Regions from separate parts of the Paenarthrobacter sp. OM7 genome, predicted to be linked through region 1. Evidence: riboswitches for the same ligand, from Rfam matches in the RefSeq annotation. Region 1 holds a riboswitch; each other region holds the start of a gene.

Region 1 (4,859 bases):
GCAGCGGCGATGATCAGCGGCCAGGCGCGCTGCCACAGAAGCCTGAACGTAAGCCCGGCCAACGGAAACAACGCCAGCTCCGCAACCAACGCCGTGGACGCCGATACCCAGTCGATGGACAGGGCCAGCACCAGGGAAATCAGAAACACGGACACGAACTTTGCCAAGGGGTTGGCTCGGGTCAGCAGGGCACGATTCCCGCGGAGGTTCAGTGCATCCCTCATGCTGCACCAGCTTCCTGATGCGTGGCTTCACCGTGCTGCACCGGGCCGAGCCGCAGCTCCGTTCCGCCGAGCACTGCACTGAATTCCTGGTCGTGGGTCACGGAGACCACAGCCGTTCCGGCGTCCAGCAACTCTGAAAGGAACGACGCCAACTCCGCCCACGTGTTGGCGTCCTGGCCGAACGTAGGTTCATCGAGCACCAGGACTTCGGGGTGCGCGGCAAGCACGGTGGCCACCGAGAGCCGCCGCTTCTCACCGCCGGAAAGGGTGTAGGGGTTGGCGTCCACCAAATGCGTCAGCCGCAGCCGCTCCAACAGTTCTTCCACCCGTTCTTCGCCGTGGCCTAAATGCCTGGGCCCAAACATGAGCTCGTCCAGGACCTTGCCCGTGACGAACTGGTGCTCCGGCTCCTGGAACACCGTCCCGATCCGTGAAATCAGCTGGTCTGCTTTCCACTTGAACGGGTCAATACCGGCCCCTTTGGAAAGCTCGACGGCGGCACTCACTGTACCGTCCACCGGCGCTAAAAGGCCGGCCAACGTGAGCGCGAACGTGGACTTTCCAGCTCCGTTGGCTCCAGTGATGGTCAGTGCTTGGCCGGCCCTGACCTGCGCGGTGATTCCCGTTTGAACCGGGACGGGCGGGATGGTCTTGAAGCCCTTGCGCCGCGGCTTTTCCCGGGAAACTGCGAGGTCCTGGGCCGCAAGGAGCAGTGGGGCGGTATGGGCTTGGCTGCGTCGTTGGCGGGTGGCCGGTACGTACCCCGGCACCCAAACGCCGGCAGCCATCAACAGGGTGCGGGCCTCGGACAGGACCTTGTCCGGCGGGCCGTCCAAAAGGACCCCGCCCGTTGCCTGGCCCGTTCCCGCCGCCGCCAGGGCACCCGGCTGCAGGACCACGATCCTGTCCACCAAGTCCTTCCACACCGACACACGGTGCTCCACCACCACCAGCGTTGCGCCGGTCTTGTCCAGGCAACGCTTCACCGCGTCACGTACCTCCAGCACGCCTGCCGGATCCAGATTGGCCGTCGGTTCGTCCAAAAGGACCAAGCCGGGTCGCATCGCCAAAATGCCCGCCAGAGCAAGGCGCTGCTTCTGCCCCCCGGAAAGCGCCGCCGTCGGGTGATCCAACGCCAAACCGCCGCCCGCGGCGGTACGCAACCCGACGTCGTCGAGCGCTTCATGGACGCGGGACCAAATCTCGTCCCGGGGCACAGCAAGGTTCTCGGCACCAAAGGCAACGTCGTCGCCAACCCGCGACAAGACCACTTGCGTTTCCGGGTCCTGCTGCATCAGCCCGGCGCGGCCACGCTGCTCCCGGGGCGCGACGCCGTCGATCAGCAGTGAACCGGACTCGTCCGAGTCGTCTTCCTCGTCACCCAGCACACCGGCGAGGGCGTGCAGCAGCGTCGACTTGCCGGCGCCCGAAGGCCCCAGCAGCAGCACCCGCTCGCCCGGTTCAATCCGGAGGTCAAGCCCATGTATGGCGGGAGCGGACCTGCCGGCATGCCGCCAACCCCAGCCCTCGGCGGAGATGGCGGCAGGCCTCACCGGGCTGCTGTTCTTGTTCCCGCTCTGCGTGGCGGGCATCAGCTGAAGACGGGCTCCGACGCGGCCTTGCGCGATGCGAAGGAGCTCAGGACGCCGGTTTTAGCCAAGCCGCGGGTGGCAACCCAGGACAGGGCGCCGGCGATGATGGCACCCGAGATGGTGGTGAAAGTGATGTACGCCAGTTTGTCCATTGCCTCGTAGGCGATGTTCCAGCCCCACGGGAGGAAGGAGTCGTTCAGGCCGCAGAAGAGGCCCGCACCGGCACCGGCGAGGAGGGCCGTGGGCAGGTTGAACTTCTTGTACCGGAAGGCGGCGAAGATGAGCTCTGCGCCCAGACCCTGCAGGACACCGGAAATCAGGACGGTGGTGCCGTATTGGGAACCCATAATCAGCTCACCGGTGGCCGCGACAGCTTCGCAGAACAACGCTGCGCCCGGTTTGCGGATAATGAGCATTCCCAGGACTGCGGGGATCATCCAGCCACCGGCGATCAGGCCGGTGAGCGGCGGATACGTCGCGTTCATGGGGATGGATACCAGAGCGGCGCCCTGGGACCAGGCCCAGAAGATCACGCCGCCTGCGATGGCGATCAAGGCCGCCACAACGATGTCTACAACACGCCAGTTATAACTGGTCTTCTTCACGTTTACCGTGGTCATTTTCTGCCTCCTGAGGTTACAGGAGGGGAAAGTGCTCCCCGGATTTCCCATCGGCCTGCGCCGCCTGGATCCGGACACTCTGAGAAGCTCGACTCCCTTGCGCCGGTACTAACCGGATCAGGTTCGAGGGTCTGCGGCTGTCCGCACTCTCAGCGCCCTCGCGTCTCCTGCATCTCTGCAAGGTCCGACGGCGGCGCTCCCCTGTCGTTATCAAATCTGCCCTGATGGGCTGGTTCAGTTTACACCTGCCCGTGTTGTGGGCGACTGTCCGATGCCGGCCGGTGGTCACAATCGGGCGATCGGGGGGCCCGTGCGTGGGGTTGCGTGCGTTGCGGGGCCCGCTCTGCACCCCTCGCGCCGGTTTTGGCCTGTACACCCGGCCCCACAACGAGACCTGAGAGAATGATCCAGCAGACTCGACCGCGGCAAAGGGGCACTTTCATGACGGACCTACCCATTCAGGATCACCCTGCCGGCGAGGGCACCATATCCGAGCCCCGGCTTGCTGCCAGTGTCATCCTGCTCCGTGATGCCCCGGGCGGGATAGAGGCGTTCGTCCAGCACCGGGTCAGCACCATGGACTTCGCCGCCGGAATGGTGGTCTTCCCGGGCGGCCGGGTGGATGCTGCGGACGAGTCAGGCTGGGACTACCCAGCGGACCTGCTTCAACGCCACACTGCCGCCTGGCGTTCGAGTTCCATCGCCACCGGCGCCACCTCAACGCAGGCCGAAACCAACGCAGGGACGGTCCTCACCGCCGCAATCCGCGAAGTCCAGGAGGAGTCCGGGCTCAGCATCAGTGCCGCGGATCTCCGCCCTTGGGCCAACTGGATCACGCCTACGGACATGCCGAAGCGCTTTGACACCTACTTCTACGTTGCCAGGCCTTCCCCGGGAGCCGAGCCGCAGCATCAAACCACGGAGGCCTGGCAATCGTTGTGGATGCCAGTACACGGAATCCTGGAAGCGGAAGCGGCCGGGACCCTGAAGCTGATGCCGCCCACCTATTACCTGCTCAAGGAAATCGCTGAGTTTGATTCCGTGGATGCTGCCTGGTCGGCAGAGCACCCCGTTGTTCCCGTGCTGGCCCCTGTTGGGTCCTTGGCAGCGTTCCTGAAAGAGCGCGAAAGCCGGCGCTGACTCTGGAGTCGGCCCACGGACGGCTAGGCTGGGGGCATGAACCTCTTCTTCAAGCTGATCGGTGCCGGAGTAAGCCTCGGAGCGGGCTTCGTAGGCACCAAACTCGTCAACAAAGGGTGGGAAAAGGCAACTGGCAACAAACCACCCCTGGGCAACGACGACATGGAAACGAGCTTGCGTTCAGCACTGACTTTTGCGCTGATCTCAGCCTTCGTCAGCACCTTGATTCAGGTGTTGGCCAGCCGTGGCACACAGCGTGCCATTGCACGTTTCGCTAAGTCGCACGACATCGTCTAGCCCGCAACCACAGACAGCAACGCGGGGTCGCTTTGCCTCCACTTGATGGAATGAACCAGTGGACGCAAAGCGACCCCGCGTTGGTGTGACCGGGACTTTTAGCGGTCGTTGCGGGGTTCTTGCCCCGCAGCCGCCCGTTGCACAACAGCCTCGAGTTCGTCCTTGGTGAGCATCTCGCGGTGGCCATGTTTGGTGCGGTAGGCGGAGCGACCCACCATATGGGCGGACACAGGTGCCGTCAACAACTGGAAAATCCATGCCACCAGCAGAACCGGCCAAACCCACCACGTTCGCATCTGCAGGCCAATAGCAGCAAGCATGAGGAACAGTCCCAGCACTTGGGGCTTGGTGGCTGCGTGCATGCGGCTCATGAGATCCGGGAATCGCAGCAAACCGATGGCGGCACCCAAGGACATCAAGGCTCCCACCACCAGGAAAACTGCGGTGACAGCATCGATCACGACATCCACGCCGGTGGCATCAGGACTCATTGTTCTGTTCCCTCCGTTCAGCCACGAAACGTGCAACGGTCACTGATCCGATGAATCCGATCACCGCGAGGGCTACCAGCAGCATCAGGTTGTTGAGGTGCCTGTTCATCGCCATGTCGATCGCCAGTGCAGCACCCAGGATGGCCAGCAAGACATCCGATGCCAGGACGCGGTCCAGCAGGGAAGGGCCGATCGCGATGCGGACAATCGCGCCCGCGGCAGCCAGGCTGAGGATCACCGCCGTGACCACAAGGATGATCTCCTTCATCGTGCTGCCCCTTCCATTCCCGGACGTACTTCAGCGTTGAGGGCTTCTACTTCTTCGCGCGTGCCCATGATCCGGATCAGCCGCGCTTCAATGATCTGGACTTCCTCGCGAATTTTGTCGATGTCCGCTTCTTCGTAGATATTGAGCGCGTGCAGGTAAAGCGTGGACGTCGACCGGTCCACCTCCACCACCAGCGAGCCCGGAATCAGCGAGATAACGTGCCCCGT
Region 2 (4,859 bases), 1.3 Mb from region 1:
CATGGCTTCGGGGACACCCAGAAGCGCATCGCTGGTGACATCAACCAGGGCAAGTTCGTAGTCAGCACCGGCTGCGTGGACCGCCTGGCCGGCAAGGTCACCCAGCTGCTCCACTTCGAAATCGGTAATGCCGTCAATCCTGACGGCGGGGCCGGTGACATCCGCGCCCTTATCCAGGGCCGTGGCCCTCTTGAGTGCTTCATCGTGGGTGGCTACAAAAATTTCGGCAAAGCCCATGGAAAGTACTCTCATTCCTTCGTGCTGACGGGGCGGCGGCACAAAACCCGGTTGGATCCGTGCCGTCACTGCCCAGCCTAATGCAGGAGTGGGCGGCGCAGCGGGAGTGTGCCGGCGCAGCAGGAGTGGCGCTGCTTAGCGGACGGCAACCCGCAGTTTGTTCCGCCACGGATCCTCGAACTGGAGTTCGGCGCCGGTGTGGTGGTTCTGCACTCCTGCGATCTTCAAGCGATCCGCAAGCGCCGCTACGTCGTCGGCGTCGGGGACCTCAATGAGCACTTCCCCCAGGCCCAGCGTGTCCTTGCGGGGCCCGGCGCCACGGCTGTTCCACACGTTCATGGCCATGTGGTGGTGGTAGCCGCCGGCGGAAACGAACAACGCCTGGCCATGCCAGCCCGCGGTCCGCTCAAAGCCCAGGGTTTCCACGTAGAAGTGTTGGGCAGTTCCGACGTCACCGACTTGCAGGTGGACGTGTCCAATTCCGGCCGCTGCCTCGCGCTGCCCTGTCACCGCGGCTTCACTCAGGTGCTGCTCGAGGAATCGCTGCGGAGGCAAGGCAACATTGTCCATCACCACATTCCTGCCATCCCACTGCCAGAGTTCACGCGGCTTGTCGTAGTAGAGCTCAATGCCATTGCCTTCAGGATCGGTGAAGTAGAACGCTTCGCTGACCAGATGGTCGGCACTGCCCGCGAAAGCTCGGGGCTCGTACTCGGCGGCGGTAGCAATGGTGGCGGCCAATGAAGGCTGGTCGTGGAACAGAATGGCCGTGTGAAACAGGCCAGCCTCCCCACGGCCTGGAATCTGGAGACCGGACGCCGGGGCAAGATGCACCACGGGCTTTCCGAGCCGTCCCAGGTAGAGCCCGCCATCCTGCTCGGCCACCACGTCAAGGCCAAGGGCACGCTGATAGTAGTCGCTCATGACAGCCATGTCGCCGACCTTGAGCATGACTGTGCCCATGGTCAGTTCGGCAGGCAGGAGATCCTGGCTGAGTGGTGTGGTCATGTGACGCTCCCGGGTTCGAGGTGCCGCTCATCAGCACCTTTCTACTTCTCTAAATTACTTGAAGCTTCAATTTATTCCTAACGGACCAGTGAACCGCGCAGCACGATGTGTTTGAGGCTGGAAACAGTTTCCAGCTCGATCCTGGGATCCTCGGAGCACAACACGACGTCGGCACCCGCCCCTTCGCTGATGCCCTCGGCCCCCAGCCACTCCCGGGCACGCCACGCCGCGGAGTCCAGGACCGCGGCCGGCGGCAGGCCGGCGTCGTGCAGTTCCTTCATTTCGTCTGCGATCCTGCCGTGCTTGATCACGCTGCCGGCGTCCGTGCCCGCATAGATGGCCACGCCTGACTCAAAGGCCTCCAACACCCGCTCGCGCCGCCGCTCCCAAAGCCGCACCATGTGGTCCGCATAGTCAGGAAACTTTGGGGCAGCCTGGGCAGCAATGTCCGGGAAAGTCGCGATGTTGACCAAGGTGGGAACGATCGGCACGGACTGCTCCACCAAGCGCGGAATGTGTCGCGGCAGCAGGCCCGTGGCATGTTCGATGCAGTCGATGCCTGCATCTAGCATGTCGTCCACTGTGTCCTCGGCAAAGCAGTGGGCCGTCACCCGGGCACCTTCATCGTGGGCGGCAGCGATGGCATCCTTGACGATTTTGGCGGGGAAAGAGGCAGCGAGGTCACCCACGCCACGGTCGATCCAGTCCCCCACCAACTTGACCCACCCGTCTCCATCCCGCGCTTCCTTCCGGACGGTCTCCACGAGTTGGCCGGGTTCGACTTCATGCCCCAAACCGCGGAGGTACCGCCGGCTCCGGGCAATGTGCCTACCTGCCCGGATCAACCGGGGAACGTCCGCACGTTGCTGGACCCAACGGGTGTCACTTGGTGATCCGGCATCCCGTATCAGCAGAGTCCCGGCGTCGAGGTCAGCGTGGGCCTGCGCAAGGGTAGTCCGCTCGTCAACGGCGCCACCCACACCCAAACCGATGTGGCAGTGGGCATCAACGAAACCCGGGAGGACCCAGCCATCCAACACCAGGTCCGGTGTGGCCGTGGGGCGTTCGAACGTCAGGACTCCGTCAACAGACCACATCCCTTGGCGCTCTTCGTCCGCCGAGACAAGCACAGATCCGCTGAATTCGATGATGGTGGCCATATCAAAAGCCTAGTCCGCAGCGGCGTCCTGGACGCTGGTTCGTTCATGTGACTGGGTGCCCGTTGTGAGCTGTGGTAGCTTCGTCTACGACCACACGGGGGCCCCTGCAGGGGCTGAGATCGGACTGATGCAGTCTGCGACCGTTGAACCTGTCCGGGTAATGCCGGCGAAGGAAGTGAGTAATCCTTTGAGCACCACAAAAACACAGCACAGCCCTGCCCAAAACCGGTCCGGCTCCAGCGCAAGGACGCCGGAATCTGTGACCCAGTCGCTGACATCCCATTCATTGGCCTACCTGGAGGACCCGGACCACGGGATCCGGGTGCCCGTCACCGAGATCGCCTTGGAACCGTCTCCCAACGGCACAGCCAACCCGGCGTTCCAGGTGTACCGCACTGCGGGCCCCGGCAGTGATCCCGTTGTGGGACTTGAGCCTTTCCGCGCTCCATGGATCGAAGCCCGCGGTGACACCGTGGCTTACCGCGGACGGGAGCGAAACCTGCTGGACGACGGCAAGTCAGCGGTGCGGCGCGGGGAAGCATCAGCAGAGTGGAAGGGCACCCAACCGGTGCCCCGCCGCGCCGTCGAAGGTAAAACCGTCACGCAGATGCACTATGCCAAGCAGGGCACGGTGACTCCCGAGATGCAGTTCGTCGCGTTGCGGGAAAACTGTGACGTTGAGCTGGTCCGCAGCGAAGTTGCCGCAGGACGGGCGATCATTCCGAACAACATCAACCACCCCGAGTCAGAACCGATGATCATCGGCAAAGCCTTCCTGGTGAAAATTAACGCCAACATCGGCAACTCAGCAGTGACGAGCTCCATCGCGGAAGAGGTGGACAAGCTGCAGTGGGCCACTCAATGGGGTGCCGATACCGTCATGGATCTCTCCACTGGGGACGACATCCACACCACCCGGGAGTGGATCATCCGCAACTCCCCGGTCCCGATCGGGACGGTCCCCATCTACCAGGCGCTGGAGAAAGTCAACGGCGAGGCGAACAAGCTGACGTGGGAGATTTTCCGGGACACTGTGATCGAGCAATGTGAGCAGGGCGTGGACTACATGACCATCCACGCCGGCGTGCTCCTGCGCTATGTGCCGTTGACCGCCAACCGGGTCACGGGAATTGTCTCCCGTGGCGGGTCGATCATGGCGGGTTGGTGCCTGGCGCACCACCAGGAGAACTTCCTCTACACGCACTTTGACGAGCTCTGCGAAATCTTCGCCCAGTACGACGTCGCCTTCTCCCTGGGCGACGGCCTGCGCCCGGGTGCAACCGCCGATGCCAATGACGCAGCCCAGTTCGCCGAATTGGATACCCTCGCCGAGCTGACACAGCGGGCGTGGGAGTTCGATGTGCAGGTGATGGTGGAAGGACCTGGCCACGTGCCGTTCCACCTGGTCCGGGAAAATGTGGAACGCCAGCAGGAACTGTGCAAGGGAGCCCCTTTCTACACCCTTGGGCCCTTGGTCACGGATGTCGCTCCTGGTTATGACCACATCACCTCAGCCATCGGCGCCACCGAGATTGCCAGGTACGGCACCGCCATGCTGTGTTACGTGACCCCCAAGGAACATTTGGGCCTTCCCAATAAGGACGACGTCAAGACCGGTGTCATCACGTACAAGATCGCAGCCCACGCCGCCGACCTCGCCAAGGGCCATCCCGGGGCCCACGAGCGGGACGATGCCTTGTCCAAGGCCAGATTCGAGTTCCGTTGGCGTGACCAGTTTGCCCTCTCCCTGGACCCCGTCACAGCAGAAGCCTTCCACGACGAAACGCTGCCGGCGGAACCGGCCAAGACCGCCCATTTCTGTTCCATGTGCGGCCCCAAGTTCTGTTCGATGCGCATCAGCCAGGACATCCGTGACGAATACGGATCAGAAGAGGCGCAGACAGCCATTGCGGAAATGTACAGCGGCATGCGCGGAAAGAGCCAGGAATTCCTGGCATCTGGCGGAAAGGTCTATTTGCCGGAACTGCAGGTACCCGGCAGCCCGGACACATTTGAGGCCGGCTCAGGAAGCCTGAACTGACATGGCCCGTCCGACGTCACCAACAAACGATCGGATGATGTGATCCCCGTCCACTGAATCCTGGGGCCGGTGCCCTCCCGCAGCAACACGGCGGAGGGCTCCGGTTTCCTGGAGGTAACCGGCAATTTCCTCATACAGGGGTTCCCAGCCACCCGTGAGGACCAACGTGGGGACACCGGGCACGATGTGCAGCGGAGCCTCCCACGGCGGGGCCTGGAGCCTGAGCCTGCGGGCTGAACGGCGCGCTTCGGGAGTATCCAGTCCCCCCGTTTCGGCAGAAAACGCCCGGCGGTAGTACTCACGTTGGTAGTCGGCGTCGTTGAGCTGGCTCCGTACATCGAACAGGGGTTCCATAAGGGCCCGATGGGAGGCTGTGGCCGGAAGCTCGGCTGTCAGGGACAAACAAGCAGGCT
Region 3 (4,859 bases), 1.4 Mb from region 1:
CACCAGGCTTGAGGCCAAGAAGCAGCGCCGCCGTGAATCCCGCGAGACCGGACGCCGCCGCCAGGTCATCACCGAGGCCGAATTCCTGGCCCGCCGCGAATCAGTGGACCGCCAGATGATTGTCCGCCAGCGCGACGACAGAATTCAGATCGGCGTCCTGGAAGATGGCGTGCTTGCCGAGCATTTTGTCTCCAAGACCCAGCAGGACTCCCTGATCGGCAACGTTTACCTGGGCAAGGTCCAGAACGTCCTGCCGTCCATGGAAGCTGCCTTCGTGGATATCGGACGCGGCCGCAACGCCGTGTTGTACGCCGGTGAAGTGAACTGGGACGCGGTCAACCTCGAGGGCCAGCCGCGCCGGATCGAGAATGCGCTGAAGTCCGGCGATTCCGTTCTGGTCCAGGTCACCAAGGACCCTGTAGGCCACAAGGGTGCCCGCCTGACAAGCCAGATCTCCCTGCCCGGCCGCTACCTGGTGTACGTGCCCGGTGGTTCCATGACCGGCATTTCACGCAAGCTGCCCGATGTCGAACGCAACCGCCTCAAGCGCATCCTGAAGGACCGTTTGCCGGAAAACGCCGGCGTCATTGTCCGCACGGCTGCTGAAGGTGCGTCGGAAGAAGAACTGACGCATGACATCAACCGCCTGCGCGCCCAGTGGGAAGGCATCGAAGGCCAGGCCTCCTCCACCAAGGTCCTGGCACCGGAACTGCTCTACGGCGAACCCGATCTGACCATCAAGGTGGTCCGTGACGTCTTCAATGAAGACTTCTCCAAACTGATCGTTTCCGGCGACGACGCCTGGGACACCATTGAGGCTTACGTAACCTACGTTGCCCCCGACCTTGTGGGCCGCCTCGAGAAGTGGACCAAGGACCAGGACATCTTCGGTGCCTGGCGCATTGACGAGCAGATCCACAAGGCACTGGAACGCAAGGTCTTCCTCCCATCCGGTGGTTCGCTGGTCATCGACCGCACCGAAGCCATGACCGTGGTGGACGTCAACACCGGTAAGTTCACCGGCAGCGGTGGAAACCTTGAAGAAACCGTCACCAAGAACAACCTCGAAGCTGCTGAGGAAGTAGTTCGCCAGCTTCGCCTGCGTGACATCGGCGGCATCATTGTCATCGACTTCATCGACATGGTCCTTGAGTCCAACCGCGACCTCGTCCTCCGCCGTATGGTTGAGTGCCTTGGCCGCGACCGCACCAAGCACCAAGTGGCTGAAGTGACGTCACTGGGCCTTGTCCAGATGACCCGCAAGCGCATGGGTACCGGCCTCCTTGAGGTCTTCGGTGAGCAGTGCGAGCACTGTGCCGGCCGCGGCGTGGTCACCCACGATGAACCGGTGGAGCACCGTCGCGCCAACGTTGTGGCTGCCGAGCACCACCGCCCCCACACTGAGGCGCAGCAACCCACAGCCCGAACAGAACGCAAGCGCCGCCGTGGCAAGGGCGGGGGACAGGCTGTCGCCGAGGCTCCCGCGCAGGTCCACAGCACTGCTTCCGCCCCTGCCGCACCTCCCGCGGCTTCCGAGCCGCAGGATCCTGCCAAGCAGGCCAAAGCAGAGGCAACCCGCGCTGCGCTGGCGACGATCGCTGCTGCCGCCCACGCTGCCCACCTCCACGATGACGAAGTTCACCGTGCAGAAGAGCAAGCACGGGCGGCCGGCCAGCACCAGGCGCCTGCCGCATCACAGCCGGAGGCCGGAGAGCACGCCGACCCCGAATCAGACCGGGAAGCATCGGTTCGTGACACACGGTCCACACCGGTTCTGCGATTCGGCGGCGAAGAAGTGGCCTTGCCTTTCGGGGAACACCACGAGGAACCGCCTGCCGCCAAGCCTGCCATGAGCCTGGATCTCCTGGCCGAAGCGTTCTCCCACCTTGGCGCAGCACCCGAGGCAAAGCCCGAAACCGTGGTTCCTTCCAAGGCAGCCGCTGCACCGGCAGCCGCCGTGGCGGGGCCCGTGGACGAGGACCCTGAAGCTGCTTCGGCGTCGAAGTCCCGCCGGGGGCGCCGCAACCGCAGTGCGAGCCGCGCCCAGGGTGCAGCCAACGAGACCAGCGTTGAGCACCACGAGGTCACTGCTACCGCAGCGCGTGGAACTGCACACCAGGCCAAAGCACCGGCGGAGCCTGCCAAGAAGGCAGCGTCCGAGGAACCCATCATCCTTGGGGTTGGTGTTCCCGCTTCGGAGCTCTAGGACCCGATCCGCAAGGGCCCCGCAGTAACCGCCACAGGCGGGTACTGCGGGGCCCTTTGCTGTCTGCTCACAGCGGTCATAACCGGTCTTCTGCGGAGTGCAGTTCCCGGGCCGTGCTGCTTCCCGGCTACGCTGGGGATTGACACGGGGTGCCGGGCATAGGGCCCGGCTGAGATCCAGACCCGTTGAACCTGTCCGGTTAGCACCGGCGAAGGGATGTCCCCATGACGTCATCGTCGTATTCTTCTGTGTACCCTCTGGCTGTTTGCGGCCGGGAAACGCCCCGCGTACTGAGTATCGCGGGCTCGGACCCCTCCGGCGGTGCCGGTATCCAGGCTGACCTGAAGAGCATTGCTGCGCAGGGCGGCTACGGCATGGCGGCGATCACCGCGTTGACTGCCCAAAACACGCTGGGCGTCAGTGCTGTCCATGTTCCTCCGGTGGAGTTCCTGCGACAGCAGTTGGAGTCCATCAGCACGGACATTGCCATCGATGCCGTGAAGATCGGCATGCTGGGTGACGCTGCGGTGATCGATGAGGTCCGCAGCTGGCTTGAGGCGGTGCGTCCCGGCGTCGTGGTCCTTGACCCGGTGATGGTGGCCACCAGCGGCGACCGCCTCCTGCGAGGGTCTGCCGAGCAGGCCCTGCGCGCTCTGCTGCCGTTGGCGGACCTTATTACCCCGAACCTCCCGGAGCTTGCCATGCTGTTGGGGGAGCCTGAAGCTGCTGACTGGGATTCGGCGTTGAACCAGGGCAAGCGACTGGCTGCTGAGTGCGGCACCACGGTCCTGGTGAAGGGCGGACACCTGGCAGGGGCGGAATGCCCGGATGCCCTGGTTAACACCAGCGGCCTCCTGAGGCAGGACGTCATCGAGGTAGCCGGACCCCGCGTGGAAACGAAGAACAGCCACGGCACGGGCTGTTCGTTGTCGTCGGCTCTGGCCACGGTCCAGGCCCGCACCGGCGATTGGGAAGCTTCCCTGCGCGAAGTCAAGCCGTGGTTGCTCCAGGCGCTGCTGCATTCGGACAGCCTCGACGTAGGCCAGGGAAACGGGCCGGTCCACCATTTCCACCACCATCAGGTCCTGAGGCCGGGGCAATTCGCCGCGACGCTGTGGAAGGAAGCTGCTCCGGAGCTCGAGGCAATCTACAAACTCAGCTTTATTGACGGCCTGCAATCGGGCGAGCTCCCGGAGGCTGCGTTCAATTACTACCTCGCGCAGGACGTCCTCTACCTCAACGGGTATTCCAGGGTCCTGGCGCGTGCGGGCGCCCTTGCCCCCACGGAGGAGGAGCAACTGTTCTGGGCCAAAGCGTCACAGCAGTGCCTTGAGGTCGAATCGGAACTGCACAGGAACTGGCTCAGCACCCGAGAGGCATCCTCGGTGACCGGACCCGTCACGAAGTCCTACGTGGACCACCTGCTGGCATCCTCGGCCACCGGCAGCTACTCCGTGGTGCTGGCGGCCATCCTGCCGTGCTACTGGCTCTACGCAGAGGTGGGCCAGCGGCTCCATGGGTCGTTCGTGAAGGCGGGATCCCCGGCGGCGCATCCCTACGCGGACTGGCTCAGGACTTACGCCGATGAAGAGTTTGCTGCAGCCACCAGGAATGCGATCAATTTCACGGACGCCGCTGCAGCGGCAGCTTCCGAGGGGGAGCGGGCATCAATGGTGGAGGCTTTTGCCCAGTCCTGCCGCTACGAAACTGCGTTCTTTGACGCACCCCGGCTGTTCGCCTGACCGTTCCTGCTCGGGCTTTTTATCTCCGGGTTTCAAACCGCCCCAGCGCGTCGCGGGTCAAATCACGTTAATCGCCCCAAACCCTGTAGGCTGTATGGGCACGGTGCCGGGAGAGTCCGTTACAACTGGTGATGCAAGTCACGTGGTAGCCTCCGGACCCGGCCTCATTTGCAGCCGAGGGTCAAACTAGCGTAATCTTGATCTTCGGTGCTTACGCCAACACTTGGGTTATGCCCCTTGGAATTGTTCAAGGGATGACTCGCGGACTTCGATCAGAAGTCCACGGCGTTGAGGCACAGCGCGAACCAAGCCTGATTTCGGTTCCAGGTTCCGCACGCAAATTTAGTTATAAACGTCGAGAGAAGTGAGTACCCAAGTGGTGTACGCGATTGTCCGCGCAGGCGGCCGCCAAGAAAAAGTTTCCGTTGGAGACTACGTAACGCTTAACCGCGTCCCCGGTGGAGCCGGCAGCACGCTTGAGCTGCCCGCCTTGCTCCTGGTTGACGGCGATAAGGTCACCTCCGCAGCTGCGGAACTGGCCAACGTCAAGGTGACGGCTGAGATCCTCGAAGACCTCCGTGGTCCGAAGATCGTCATCCAGAAGTTCAAGAACAAGACCGGCTACCGGAAGCGTCAGGGTCACCGTCAGGAACTGACCAAGATCAAGATCACCAGCATCGCGTAACTTTCGTTACCCGCTGTTCAGGTTTTCCAGTTTCCCCAGAAATTTAGAGGCAGGCATTTCACATGGCACACAAAAAAGGCGCGAGTTCCACTCGCAACGGTCGTGACTCCAACGCACAGTACCTGGGCGTCAAGCGCTTCGGTGGTCAGGTAGTCTCCGCAGGCGAAATCATCGTTCGCCAGCGTGGCACGCACTTCCACCCCGGTGCAGGCGTTGGTCGCGGTGG
Region 4 (4,859 bases), 990 kb from region 1:
CCCTCCGCATAACGCAGTCCGCAAAGGAGTCTTCATGCTTTCACTCGTCGTGGTGGTTCTGGCCACCATAGCCACCGGTTTCATCGTGTGGGCCAACGACAAGAGGCACGGCAAGTACGGCATCGCTTTGCCGGCCGGTGTTTCGGTGGCTGTGGGCACCCTGGGCTGGATTGCGTTCATCAGTGCCGGCCTGGGCTACCAGCCCGGGGCAACCTGGATTCCCTGGGTCTTGCCGATCGTCCTGGGAACTGCCGCCGCCGCAGCGGTGGTGGTCTTCCTGGGCCGAACCCGCACCCGGCACGATACTGCGGCGCTCACCAAGGCGCTCAAGCTCTAGCAGCAACAAGAACACACGACAGTGACCGCCGCCCTCGGGCGGCGGTCACTGTCGTTTAGCGCCTTGTCACAATGGTTCGGGGTCAGCTGGGTTCAGGGTTCCGGATACCGCTCCGGCTGCGCGATTGCACCCAGCGCCGCTGCGGCTTCACTCACGGAAGCAGCAGCGGTGATGTCGCGTTGGGTGACTTCTCCGCCTGCGTCGTGGGACAGGTACCGCAGGTGGACCTTGTTGTAGCGCCATTCCAGATCCGGATGGTGGTTTTGGTGTTCGGCGATCTGTCCGATCGCTGCAATGAGGGCCAGCGCTTCGGCCGCCGTCGGAGTTTTATAGACGGTTACCAGGCCGCCCTGGTACTTCCAGTCGCGTAGCTCCCGGAGGGCATCGTCGACATCCGCCTGGGTCAGATGGTCATGGTTCCCTGCCACTGCTGCTCCTTCTCCCGAAGACCCGGCGGACACTTAGAGGAACTCTGCCCGGCCCTCCATGGCCGACGACGCCAAAGCGTGCTCACGCCGCGGAATCCGGCCTGCCTGCTTGGCCAGCCTACCGGCGATCACGGCGTGCTTGAAGGCCTCACCCATTTGCACCGGGTTCTGCGCCCGGGTGACAGCGGTGGCCAGAAGCACGGCGTCGCAGCCCAATTCCATGGCGAGGGCAGCATCGGAGGCGGTTCCTATTCCGGCATCGAGCACCACGGGTACTGAGGCCCGGGACACGATGAGTTCAATGTTGTGCGGGTTCAGGATCCCCAGACCGGTTCCGATCGGCGAGCCCAGGGGCATCACTGCGGTGGCACCCAGGTTTTCGAGGCGCAGTGCCAGGACGGGATCATCGTTGGTATAGGCGAAGACTTTGAATCCACGGTTCACCAGCTGTTCCGTTGCCTCGACGAGTTCCACTGCGTCTGGAAGGAGCGTGTGTTCATCGGCGATGACTTCCAGCTTCACCCAGTCGGTTTCCAGTGCCTCGCGTGCCAGTTCAGCGGTCATCACGGCGTCTCTGGCAGTAAAGCAACCGGCGGTGTTGGGCAGCACCCGGATTCCGTGGTCCACCAGGAGTTGGAAGAGGGATCCTGTTTCAGCGGGTGAGTAGCGCCTCATGGCTACTGTGGTGAGCTCAGTCCCGGACGCCAGGAGCGCAGCGCCCAGACCGTCCAGGCTCGGGGCACCTCCCGTCCCCATGATCAGGCGGGATCCGAAGTGGACGCCGTCGATCACCAGGGCGTCAGTAATGACCTCTGTGTTTGCTGTCGTCATGATGTCAGCCTCCTTGGACTGCGGTAACAAGTTCGAGTTCATCCCCGTCGGCGAGCGCCGTTGCGGACCATTGGCTGCGTGGCACCACCTCGGAATTGCGGGCGACGGCGACGCCCAGCTTGCCACCGTCGGCTGCCTGTCCGCGGTGGTCCAGGGCGCGGCCGGTGACGGCCGTGACCAGGGTGCTGACTGAAGCATCCTCCGGCACGGCGTGATCGGATCCGTTGAGTTTGATGTTCATGCTGTTTCCTTGCTGGGAGCGTGTGCCGGCGTAAGCGCCCGCGCTGTGGATGAAGTGGCCGCGAAGCGGTCCGGGGAAAATGATGCCCACCGGGGGTCCGACGTGCCGTTGATCAGCCCGCCCACAATCCGTGCGGCCGCGGGCGTCAGGAGGACACCATGCCGGAAGAATCCTGTGGCGATCACCAGACCATCAACATCCCCCCGGGGGCCCACGACCCGTCCAAGCAGCGGTGCGTTGTCCGGAGTGCCGGGGCGGGCCCGGGCCGTTGCTTCGAGCAGCTCAAGTTCCGCCACTGCGGGGACCAGGGCCTGGGCGTCCCGCAATAACTGGTATACGCCCCCGGCTGAGACCGCGTTGGACGCTGCCGACAGTCCGTCCTCGCGCTGGGTGGCCCCGATGACTACAGTGCCGTCGTCCCGGGGCACGATGTAGACGGGCACTCCACGGACCATCCCGCGGACGGTGGAGGTGAGCAGGGGCCGGAGGTGTTCAGGCACCCGAAGCCTGAGGATGTCGCCATATACCGGCCGCAGGGAAAGGTTAAGCCCGTCGGGGAGCCCTTCCAGGTCTGCCGCACCCAGTCCGTTGGCGACCACCGTCTCGGTGGAGTGGACAGCGGCGCCGGACTCGAGTTCCACTCCTGAGACCCGCCCTCCGTCCCAGAGCAAGCGGCGCGCCGTGGAAGTCACGGCAAACCCATCGTCGGCGCCCGAAACCCACGTGGAGTCGCTGGCCGCGTGGCGTGCCAGTCCCGAGAGCAGGCATGCCGCCAGCTTGCGGGGATCGACCTGGTGGTCGGCGGGAACGTCGAAGGCACTGGAAATTTGGGGACTGAGGAGGGGTTCGCGATCCCGGGCGTCGCGCAGGGACAACGGCTCGACCCCCAGGCCCGCAGCAAGCTGTACAGCACGGAGGTCTGCCAGTGCCCTGCGGTCCGCGGCATCGGCACCCACGGCAAGTGTCGGCGTCGTGCGGTATCCGGTGTCTTCCCCTCCGCGGGGCAGGCTTGCCGCGAAAGACGACCACAGCCTGGACGATTCGAGCATCAACTCCAGGAGATCTTCCTCCTGGTAGTGAAATTCGCTCACGGGGGCAAGCATTCCGGCGGCAGCAAACGTAGCCCCCGAAGCCGGTGCGGGGTCGATCACCACCACGGAGCGGCCAAGTCGCCGCGCTTCGCGGGCGATGCCCAGCCCGATGACGCCGCCGCCAATGACGGCCACGTCGGCCTGGAGCGGGGTTTGGCGGGGAACTGCCATTGCGCGTTTCCTTCCCTACGCCGGTACTAGCCGGATCAGGTCAAGCGGTCGGCTCTTAAGCCCTCTCAGCCGGACAGTCATATGACGAACGTCGCGGCTCCCGCAGTACGTGCCCAGTTTAGAGGAACTACTCTGGGTTCCATGACCCAGACTGATGCCCTCGCCACCGCCCGCTTGTATCTATGCACCGATGCGCGGAAACGGCAAGGCGATTTTGAAGACTTTGTGGACGCCGCGTTCGAGGGCGGTGTGGACATCATCCAGCTGCGCGACAAGACCCTCGAAGCTGCCGAGGAATTGGAGTTGCTGGCGGTCCTGCACGGAGTTGCGCAACGTCATGGACGGCTGTGGGCTGTCAACGATCGAGCCGACGTTGCCAGTGTTTCCGGGGCTCCGGTGTTCCACATCGGGCAAAAGGACCTCCCGTTGAAGGTGGCCCGGACATTGCTTCCGGAGTCCGTCACGATCGGTCTTTCCACCCACTCCCCCGAGCAGGTGAATGCCGCCATCGCGGCATCACCGGGACAGGGGGGCCTGGACTATTTCTGTGTAGGACCCGTCTGGGCGACACCCACCAAACCCGGCCGCGAAGCCGTGGGACTGGACTTGGTCACATATGCCGCAGAAGCGAGCAAGCGTGCAGTCGAGACCACCGACGGCGCCGTGAATCTGCCATGGTTCGCCATCGGAGGGATCGATCTCAGCAACGTAGAGCAGGTGCGGGCCGCAGGAGCCACCCGGATCGTCGTGGTCCGCGCCATCACCGAGGCTTCGGATCCGACGACGGCAGCCAAGTCGCTGCTGGAGGCGCTGGACGCAGCCTGAGCCTGGCCGTTGGAGCCTTTCAGGCATAAGCCCGGTCATACCGCTAGGCAGTGAGGCCCAGCGCCGTCATCCGGCGGGCATGACGCCCGGCGAGCTCGCCTGTCAGTCTTTTAATTGCGGCGCGGGCATCGCCACCACTTTTTAGTGCCGGCCCCAACTGTGGGTGCTCAGTCCCTACCCTCTGCGCCTGTGTCAGCGCTTCCCCCACCAGCCGGCGGCCCCACAACGCCAGCCGTGAGGCCAGTCGTGGGTCATCGGCCAAGGCCCGCCGCAGCAGGACACGAAGTACCTCGGTTGCCTGGTCGGGGGAGGCAACCCGGTCCACGAACTGCTGCGTTGTTCCATCGAGGAAAGTGGCGACAGCCCGGTAGAAGTCCGAGGAAACGGTGTCGATGACGTATGCCTTCATCACGGATTCGAACCAGTCCCCGGGCTTGGTGCGTTCATGGAAGTGGTCAAAGGAACGCTGGAACGGCAGCATGGCTTCCTCCGGATCGAGGCCCATTTCAGCGAGCCGATCGCTCAGCAGCGCGAAGTTTCCGTACGCACCGACGGCAATTTTTGCCAGCACTGAACGGTCATGGAGTGTGGGGGCGTATCGGGAATCGAACGAAAGCCGGCCGAAAGCCGACAACTCGCCGTAGGCCATGGCGCCCAGGAGTCCCGCGGCGAGTTGTCCGGCAGAAGGTGCGACGTCCGTCGAAGTGCCCATAATCCAAGACTATCCCCGGCTCTCCACACCCCGCCCGCGGAGATTGCCTTCAGCAGCGTTGGTCCCACTAGGCTGACTGGAAGTGAGTTGACTGTCTGGCCTGCCCGCAGGCCGCGTGTCCTCCTCCTCGCACCCACTCCCCCGAAGGATGATCAATGACTAATCCGAGCTACCCGCCCGCGCCCCACAACGGGAACGGTGCCCCACCAGTTCCCCCTGCACC

What was found. A riboswitch is a leader RNA that binds a small molecule or an ion and turns the genes downstream of it on or off. The one in region 1 is predicted to bind thiamine pyrophosphate.
Region 2: linked by a shared signal. The riboswitch ahead of thiC (phosphomethylpyrimidine synthase ThiC) and the one ahead of QEH68_RS18615 (ECF transporter S component) in region 1 are both predicted to bind thiamine pyrophosphate.
Region 3: linked by a shared signal. The riboswitch ahead of thiD (bifunctional hydroxymethylpyrimidine kinase/phosphomethylpyrimidine kinase) and the one ahead of QEH68_RS18615 (ECF transporter S component) in region 1 are both predicted to bind thiamine pyrophosphate.
Region 4: linked by a shared signal. The riboswitch ahead of thiO (glycine oxidase ThiO) and the one ahead of QEH68_RS18615 (ECF transporter S component) in region 1 are both predicted to bind thiamine pyrophosphate.

The regions. Positions count from the first base shown of each region.
Region 1 covers NZ_CP123579.1:4,043,964-4,048,822, forward strand. Annotated here, with positions in the region: gene QEH68_RS18605 (energy-coupling factor transporter transmembrane component T) at 1-224, opposite strand, end outside; gene QEH68_RS18610 (ABC transporter ATP-binding protein) at 221-1,816, opposite strand; gene QEH68_RS18615 (ECF transporter S component) at 1,816-2,436, opposite strand; TPP riboswitch at 2,513-2,649, opposite strand; gene QEH68_RS18620 (NUDIX domain-containing protein) at 2,878-3,576, shown strand; gene QEH68_RS18625 (DUF4235 domain-containing protein) at 3,613-3,873, shown strand; gene mnhG (monovalent cation/H(+) antiporter subunit G) at 3,972-4,364, opposite strand; gene QEH68_RS18635 (monovalent cation/H+ antiporter complex subunit F) at 4,354-4,632, opposite strand; gene QEH68_RS18640 (Na+/H+ antiporter subunit E) at 4,629-4,859, opposite strand, start outside.
Region 2 covers NZ_CP123579.1:2,713,236-2,718,094, forward strand. Annotated here, with positions in the region: gene QEH68_RS12550 (hypothetical protein) at 1-237, opposite strand, end outside; gene QEH68_RS12555 (VOC family protein) at 373-1,245, opposite strand; gene QEH68_RS12560 (amidohydrolase family protein) at 1,323-2,405, opposite strand; TPP riboswitch at 2,490-2,597, shown strand; gene thiC (phosphomethylpyrimidine synthase ThiC) at 2,593-4,446, shown strand; gene QEH68_RS12570 (alpha/beta hydrolase) at 4,429-4,859, opposite strand, start outside.
Region 3 covers NZ_CP123579.1:2,628,777-2,633,635, reverse strand. Annotated here, with positions in the region: gene QEH68_RS12130 (Rne/Rng family ribonuclease) at 1-2,206, shown strand, start outside; TPP riboswitch at 2,342-2,440, shown strand; gene thiD (bifunctional hydroxymethylpyrimidine kinase/phosphomethylpyrimidine kinase) at 2,431-3,948, shown strand; gene rplU (50S ribosomal protein L21) at 4,325-4,633, shown strand; gene rpmA (50S ribosomal protein L27) at 4,696-4,859, shown strand, end outside.
Region 4 covers NZ_CP123579.1:3,057,845-3,062,703, forward strand. Annotated here, with positions in the region: gene QEH68_RS14060 (hypothetical protein) at 35-337, shown strand; gene QEH68_RS14065 (4a-hydroxytetrahydrobiopterin dehydratase) at 430-765, opposite strand; gene QEH68_RS14070 (thiazole synthase) at 799-1,596, opposite strand; gene thiS (sulfur carrier protein ThiS) at 1,601-1,837, opposite strand; gene thiO (glycine oxidase ThiO) at 1,834-3,099, opposite strand; TPP riboswitch at 3,095-3,213, opposite strand; gene thiE (thiamine phosphate synthase) at 3,241-3,924, shown strand; gene QEH68_RS14090 (ferritin-like fold-containing protein) at 3,968-4,636, opposite strand; gene QEH68_RS14095 (TM2 domain-containing protein) at 4,792-4,859, shown strand, end outside.